2 regions of the Streptomyces sp. NPDC005435 genome follow, and region 2 is predicted to be linked to the other one. Evidence: riboswitches for the same ligand, from Rfam matches in the RefSeq annotation. Region 2 holds a riboswitch; the other holds the start of a gene.
What was found. Region 2 has a riboswitch for cyclic di-AMP ahead of AB0898_RS13635 (C40 family peptidase). Riboswitches for the same ligand answer to the same signal wherever they lie in the genome.
Positions count from the first base shown of each region.

Region 1: linked by a shared signal. The riboswitch ahead of AB0898_RS23225 (transglycosylase SLT domain-containing protein) and the one ahead of AB0898_RS13635 (C40 family peptidase) in region 2 are both predicted to bind cyclic di-AMP.

Region 1 covers NZ_JBEXEQ010000018.1:117,940-121,608, forward strand. The annotation lists gene AB0898_RS23220 (HAD family hydrolase) at 1-329, shown strand, start outside; gene AB0898_RS23225 (transglycosylase SLT domain-containing protein) at 372-872, opposite strand; cyclic di-AMP (ydaO/yuaA leader) riboswitch at 875-1,112, opposite strand; gene AB0898_RS23230 (polyprenyl synthetase family protein) at 1,726-2,736, shown strand; gene AB0898_RS23235 (DUF2092 domain-containing protein) at 2,985-3,669, shown strand, end outside.
Region 2 covers NZ_JBEXEQ010000009.1:124,996-128,664, forward strand. The annotation lists gene AB0898_RS13625 (8-amino-7-oxononanoate synthase) at 1-845, shown strand, start outside; gene AB0898_RS13630 (ATP-binding protein) at 1,008-1,466, shown strand; gene AB0898_RS13635 (C40 family peptidase) at 1,509-1,982, opposite strand; cyclic di-AMP (ydaO/yuaA leader) riboswitch at 1,986-2,209, opposite strand; gene AB0898_RS13640 (hypothetical protein) at 2,641-2,946, opposite strand; gene AB0898_RS13645 (ATP-dependent Clp protease proteolytic subunit) at 2,954-3,577, opposite strand.

The DNA.
Region 1 (3,669 bases), on a different contig from region 2:
CGGTCGTCGGCTCGCTGGCCACGGTCACCATGTCGGGACCCGGCACCGTGGAGCTCCAGCCGTGCGGCATCACCAAGGCCACCGGACTCGCCCTGGCCGCCGAGCACCTGGGCCTCGGCCGCGCGGACACGATCGCCTTCGGCGACATGCCGAACGACATCCCCATGTTCCAGTGGGCCGCCCACGGCGTCGCCATGGCCAACGCCCACCGCGAACTGCGCGCGGTCGCGGACGAGATCACCCTCTCCAACGAGGACGACGGCGTCGCGGTCGTGCTGGAGAGGGTGTACGGCGTCCGGCAGGACGACGGGCGGGGCGCCCGTAGGTGAATCCCCTACGGGCGCCCCGCCCCGGAAACGTTCCCCTACGGCCTAGTACGGGCCGTTGACGTTGTCGATCGAGCCGTAGCGGTGCCAGGCGTAGTTGCAGGCCGCCGTGATGTTCGCGACCGGGTCGTACGGGTCGAGGGAGGTGCCCGCCACGTGGTACGCCGTGAAGGTCGGGTCGATGACCTGGAGCAGACCCTTGGACGGCGTGCCGTTGACGGCGTTGATGTCCCAGTTGTTGATGGCGCGCGGGTTGCCGGAGGACTCCCGCATCACGTTGCGGTAGATGCCGTTGTAGGTACCCGGGATGCCCTTCTGGCCCATGATCGCGAGGGACTCGCGGATCCAGCCGTCGAGGTTGTTCGCGTACCCGGCCGGCGTGGTCACGGCCGCCGGAGCGGCGGCGGGCGCGACGGCGGGGGCGGCGGAGGCGCTGGTGGCGCCGATGAACGGGATCGCGAGCACGGCGGCACCGGTACCGGTGACGGCGAGCGTACGGAAGACGCGCTGGGCGCGGGCACGGCGCGGCTGAGCGGCAGCAGACATGACACGTTCCTCTCCGGCGCCTGCGAGGTGAGCTGTCGGGTTCGGGCGGGGAGGTGCCCGGCCGCTCACATCCGTGTCCGTGGGACACGAACGCTCCGTGCCCGATGGACACGAAGTCGCGGCTTCACCCCGAGCCGTTGCCGGGTCGACGCGCGTCAGTCAACGCGCGTCGACCCGTCCCGGCGGCCTACCTGGTTCCCCCGCTCCTGCCGTGCGAAATGAGTTCGTCGAGTGGGTGTGTCGGGCCCGGCAGGATTCGGCGTCGCCCGACGGGCCGGAACGTATGCGAGAGCACATGTCGGGAACAAGTGCCGGATTCACACAAAGCAATGGTTGATCTTGACTTGTCCCGATTGGGATACTTGATCCTTTGCGTCCGCCCGCGCTCAACTGGCCCATGGAGCAAGGTGAACGGGGTACTTGGGACCTGTCGGCCGCCCCGGGGTGTCTGGTGACCCAACTCACGAAACCGCAAAATACGCAAAGTCAGACATGAGCGATTAGGTGGATTTGATCCGTCTGTGGGTATTAGGGAGTGTCGGTCCGGTCGGATGCGGAACCTCTGGGGTGGTCCCGTTCGTTGGAGAGACGACCCCCTCCGCATGGGGGCCGGACGGACGTCCGCCCGGCGCGCCGAGCTCCGGCAGCAGGCACATCGTCCTGTTAAGTCGATGAATGTCCGTCCATGTACGCCAAAGAAGAAGACGACCGCTGTGACCCGATACCTCCCGTGCTGGGCGGTGGGTGATGGCGGTGATGGAAACGCGACCGGATACGCTGATCCGAGTGATGGCAGCGACCTATCGACAAACCGTGTAGTCGCCAGCAGACACCAGCAGACAGGAGACCCCTCGTGACCGTCGGCGAGCCGTTCGGGCTGAGCGTGCGGGACCAGGCACTGGAAGCCGATGTCCAGGCCGGATTGACGGCTGTCGAGGAGGGCCTGCTAGAGGCCACCAAGAGCGAGGTCCCCTTCATCACCGGCGCCGCGCAGCACCTCGTGCGGGCCGGCGGCAAGCGGTTCCGTCCCCTGCTCGTGCTCCTCGCCGCCCAGTTCGGCGACAAGTACGCGCCGGGCATCGTCCCCTCCGCCGTCGTCGTGGAGCTGACCCACCTCGCGACGCTCTACCACGACGACGTGATGGACGAGGCCGCCGTGCGCCGGGGCGTGGACAGCGCCAACACCCGCTGGGGCAACTCGGTCGCGGTCCTCACCGGAGACTTCCTCTTCGCCCGCGCGACGCAGATACTGGCCGACCTCGGCCCGGAGGCCGTCCGCGTCCAGGCCCTCGCCTTCGAGCGGCTGGTCACGGGCCAGATAATGGAGACCGCGGGTCCCATGGACGGCCGCGACCCGGTCGAGCACTATCTGGACGTGCTCTCCGGCAAGACGGGTTCCCTGGTCGCCGTCTCGTGCCGGTTCGGCGCGATGATGTCCGGCGCCGACGAGACCGTGGTGGACGTGCTCACCCAGTACGGAGAGCGGCTCGGCGTCGCCTTCCAGCTGTGCGACGACGTCCTCGACATCGCCTCCGACACCCGGGAGTCCGGCAAGACCCCGGGCACCGACCTGCGCGAGGGCATCCCCACCATGCCCGTGCTCCGGCTGCGCGAGCGCGCCGCCCGGCTCGGGGACGCGGACGACATCGCGCTGTGCGAGCTGCTCGACTCCGACCTCACCGACGACGCCCGGCACGCCGAGGCGCTGGCCGCGCTCCGTACGCACCCGGCCCTGGAGCAGGCCCGCCGCGACGCCGTGCGGTACGCGGAGGAGGCCCGCGCCGCGCTGGCCCCCCTCAAGGAGTGCACCGCCAAGGCGGCCCTGCTCGAACTGTGCGACGCGGTGGTGCACCGCACCGGCTGACCGGGCAGACGTGATGCGAGGGGCGGTGCCGCCCGCGCGACCCCTACGGGTCGGGTGGTGGGCACCGCCCCTCGCGTCATACCGCAGGTGTACGCCGAGTTGGCTCCGTGGACTGACGTGTTCACGCGGCTGATTTGGTCTGATGGTGACCACGGAAACCACCACTCCTCACCGATTCGGGTGAGAATGGCGGCTGGGTGGACCAACAGCGAGGGGCAGCCGCCGCCGACCACGGAGGTAAGGCACACATGGCACCGTACGCATCCGACGACACCAGGGGCACGGCACCGGACGAGAACCCGCGCGCCGGCCGTCGCAAGGCCGTCCGGTACGTCGTTCCGGTCGCGGTGACGGGGGTGGCCGCGGCCACGATCGGACTGGTTCCGGCACTCGCCGACTCCGGTGACCCCGATCTGCCGAAGATCAGCACACAGCAGCTCGTGGAGAAGATCGCCCGCTCGGACGTCCAGCAGCTGTCCGGCACGGTCAAGATCAGCACCGACCTCGGGCTGCCCGACCTCGGCGGCCTGGAGAACAGCCTGGGCGGCTACGGCAGCCACGACGACGGCTCCTCCGCCGACCCGAGCAGCAAGATCACCGAGCTGGCCTCCGGCACCCACACCCTGCGCGTGGCCGCCGACGGCCCGGACCGGCAGAAGGTCTCGCTGCGCGAGCGCGGCGCGGAGTACAGCCTGATCCACAACGGCAAGAACGTCTGGGGCTACGACAGCGGCAGCAACGAGGTCTTCCACGGCACCGCCGAGCAGCACGAGCACGGCAAGGAGCGGCGCGAGGAGGAGCGGCAGGGCACTCCCGGGGACTTCGCCAAGGAAGCCCTGAAGGCGGTGGACGACACCACGTCCGTCACCGTGGCCGGCACCGAGCGGGTCGCCGGGCGCGACGCCTACAAGCTGCAGATCAAGCCCAAGCAGC
Region 2 (3,669 bases):
ACCTCGCCGCCGTCACCGCGCTCGCCCCGCACGGCTCGCTGATCGTCTCCGACGCGGGCAACCACGCCTCGCTCATCGACGGCTGCCGGCTCGCCCGGGGCGCCACCCAGGTCGTCGCGCACGCCGATCCCGAGGCCGTGGACAAGGCGCTCGGCACCCACCGGGGCGCAGCCGTCGCCGTCTCCGACACGGTGTTCTCCGTGGACGGCGACGCGGCCCCGCTGGGCGCCCTCGCGGCCGCCTGCCGGGCGCACGGCGTCGGTCTGGTCGTGGACGACGCCCACGGGCTCGGCGTCCTCGGCGACGGCGGCCGGGGCGCGCCGCACGCCGCCGGACTCGCGGGCGCCGGTGACGTGGTGGCCACGGCCACCCTCTCCAAGTCGCTCGGCAGCCAGGGCGGCGTGGTGCTCGGCCCGGAGCGGGTCATCGCCCACCTGGTGAACACGGCCCGTACGTTCATCTTCGACACCGGCCTCGCCCCCGCCTCCGCAGGCGCCGCCCTCGCCGCGCTGCGGCTGCTGCGCCGCGAGCCCGGACGGGCGGTGCGGGCCCGCGCGGTCGCCGCCGAGCTGCACACGCGGCTGACCGCCGAGGGGCTGGACGCGGTACGCCCCGACGCCGCCGTGGTCTCCGTACGCGCCCCCTCCGCGTCCGACGCCGTCGAGTGGGCGGCCCGCTGCCGTGCCGCCGGGCTCGCCGTGGGCTGCTTCCGGCCGCCGTCCGTGCCGGACGGGGTCTCCCGGCTGCGGCTGACGGCACGGGCGGACCTGACCGGGGAGGAGATCGCGCGCGCGGTGCGGGTGATCGGCGAGACCCGGCCGCAGGCGCCGCGGGGGCGGGAGTGAGCCGGTTGTGCGCCGGAGCGCGTCGACAGCCTCAAATCCGTTCTCGCGTCGCAGAGTTCACCGCATCGGGCGATAGATATGTGCATATATCGGGGGTTGGTGCCCCGGGCCGGTCCGGTGGTGGCAGGCTGACCGCCCAGCGTGGAAAGGGACGACGTCGCCATGGCAGACCATCTGGAAGCATCCGTCACTCTGCCGAGCGAGCCCGCCTCGGTCGCCACGGCCCGCACCTATGTCCTCGGCGTGCTGGCGGGATGGGGGCTGCCGTCGGACACCGAGGCGGCCGACACCGTACGGCTCATCGTCTCCGAGCTGGCCACCAACGCCGTGCAGCACACCTTCGGGCAGTCGCCCACCTTCACCGTGGACCTCGTCCTGGTGCGGGACGAGTGGCTGCGCATCGGGGTGACGGACAGCCACCCGCGCTTCCCCAGACGGCTGCCGGCGGCCGTGCAGCAGGACAACGGGCGCGGGATGGTCATCATCCGGTGCCTGACCGCCGAGTGCGGCGGCAGGCTCCGGGTGCGCTCCACCCGCGAGGGCGGCAAGACGGTCGCCGTCGAGCTGCCCTGGACGGCACCGGCCGGGCCCCTGACGGCGGCGGCGCGTCAGGAGCCGTAGCCGCGGCCCCGCTCCGGGGACCGCGGCGGCGCTCACACCGGGTCAGTTCACCCGGCCGTACCAGACGCTCTTGGTCCAGATCTTCTGCAGGCGCACCACGTCCCCGGTCTTCGGGGCGTGCCAGATCTTGCCCTTCCCGGCGTAGATCCCGACGTGGTAGACGCTGGACCCCGAGTGGAAGAACACCAGGTCGCCCGCCTTGCGGTGGCCGGCCGAGATGTGGTGCGTCTTGTTGTACTGCTGGGCGGCGGTGCGGGGCAGCTTCTTGCCCGCCTTCTTGAACGAGTAGAGCGTGAGCCCCGAGCAGTCGAACCGGCGCGGTCCGGTGGCCCCGTAGCTGTACGGCGATCCCTTCTTGGACGCCGCGACCTGGAGCGCCTTCGTCGCGGTGGTCGCGGCGGAGGCCTCGGTGGCCAGCCCCGGTACCGCGATCGAGCCGCCCACGGCGGCCAGGGTGAGGGCCGAGGCGGTTCCGGCCCGGGCCATCAGCGACGGGACACGATTGAGCGCAGTCATGCGCAACCCTTCGTCAGCCGCCTGTGAAGGATGACCTGTCGGATTCGGGCTGGCGAAGTTGCCCGGCCGTGTCGCCACGGCTTCACCCCAAGGGCCACTCGGTACGGCCGCCCGCTGTGCGCGAACGTCCGTGCCGGCGACCCGTCTTGCTCGGGTCCTCCACTCCTGCCGATGCACTCCTGTCGACCGGTCATCCGGGCGGCGGCAGGACTCGGCGTCCGCCCGGACCGCCCCGCCGCTGTGGCGGGGGCTTGTCGTCAGACAGGGATCTTCACGTACTACTGACGGAAAATCCCAATGGAATCGGCGGTTTGTGGTGTTACTCACCACTCACCCGTTCGGGTGGACAGTCCCGTTCTCGAACTTCCGTCAGTCCCCGGGCGTAGCCCCGGACCTGGGACGCGAGGTCTTTCGCGCCCCCGTGAACCGTACGCTGCGCAAGTCGGAGGCCGCGGAAACGTGCCCGGAGATACCACGGTCGGCGGTACCACGTTCGGCCCGTTTCGGCTCCCCGAGTGGAGGAGTGCTCGACACGCGGGGGCCGGCGGGGGTGCCGGGTGTCCGGGCCGGGTGCCGTGGTCGGGCGGGAGCGTGGCGGGGGTGGGGCCGGGGGGTGTGCCGGCCCGATGGAAGGGCGGGGGTATTCCGGCGCGTCGGGTCACTTCCCGTCGTCCGGGGGGAGCACGACCCGCGCGGTACGGCGTTCGCCGTCCAGCACCCGGAGCGCGCGTGCCAGCGTGCTCCCGTGCAGCTCCGTCTCGCCCCGCTGGTGCATCAGCGTGAGCGCGTCCCGCAGCTCTGTCGCCTTGCGCACGAGGGCCTGGGCGGCCCGCAGACCGCGGTACGTGTCCTCCTGGCGGGCGGGGTTGATCCGCCCCAGCAGCTCGGCGACCTCCAGATAACGGTCGATCAGGTCGCCCTCGGCGCGGGTCAGGGCGGGCAGCGGCGGAAGCTCCGGCAGCACGGCGCGCTCACCGGGTGCCGGGGGCGCGGCGCTGGACGACCTCGTCGGCGAGCCCGTACGCGACGGCGTCCCGCGCGTCCAGCACCAGCTCCCGCTCCAGATCGGCGTGCACGCGCCCGGCGTCCCGCCCGGTGTGCCGGACGAGCATCTCCTCCATCAGCGCCCGCGTCCGCGCCAGCTCTCCGGCCTGGATGAGCAGATCGCTCGGCTGCCCGTGCACGGGTTCGCCCAGCGTGGGCTGCTCCAGCACGACCCGCGCCCCGGGCAGCACGAACCGCTTCCCCGGCGTCCCCGCCGCGAGCAGCACCGCCGGGGCGGAGGCGACCTGGCCGAGGCAGTAGGTCGCCACGTCGCACGAGACGTACCGCATCGTGTCGTACACGGCGGTCATCGCGTGGAACGAGCCCCCCGGGCTGTTCAGATACAGCGTGATCTCCCGCTCCGGCGCCGTGTGCTCCAGCTGCATCAGCTGCCCGATCACATCCGCCGCCGCCGTGTCGTCCAACACCGTCCCCAGAAACACGATCCGCCCCTCGAACAGCTTCGAATACGGATCCAGCGTGCGCATCTGCCCCGTCCCGGAACGCTCGGTGAACTCGGGCAGGACGTAACGGGCGGACGAACGGGACATGGGCGTACCCCTCCTGACGAATGGACCGGTGATGGCCCTCGCTTCTGTAAAAAATGTACAGGACGTACGGGTCGCTGCGCTGCCTTGACGGT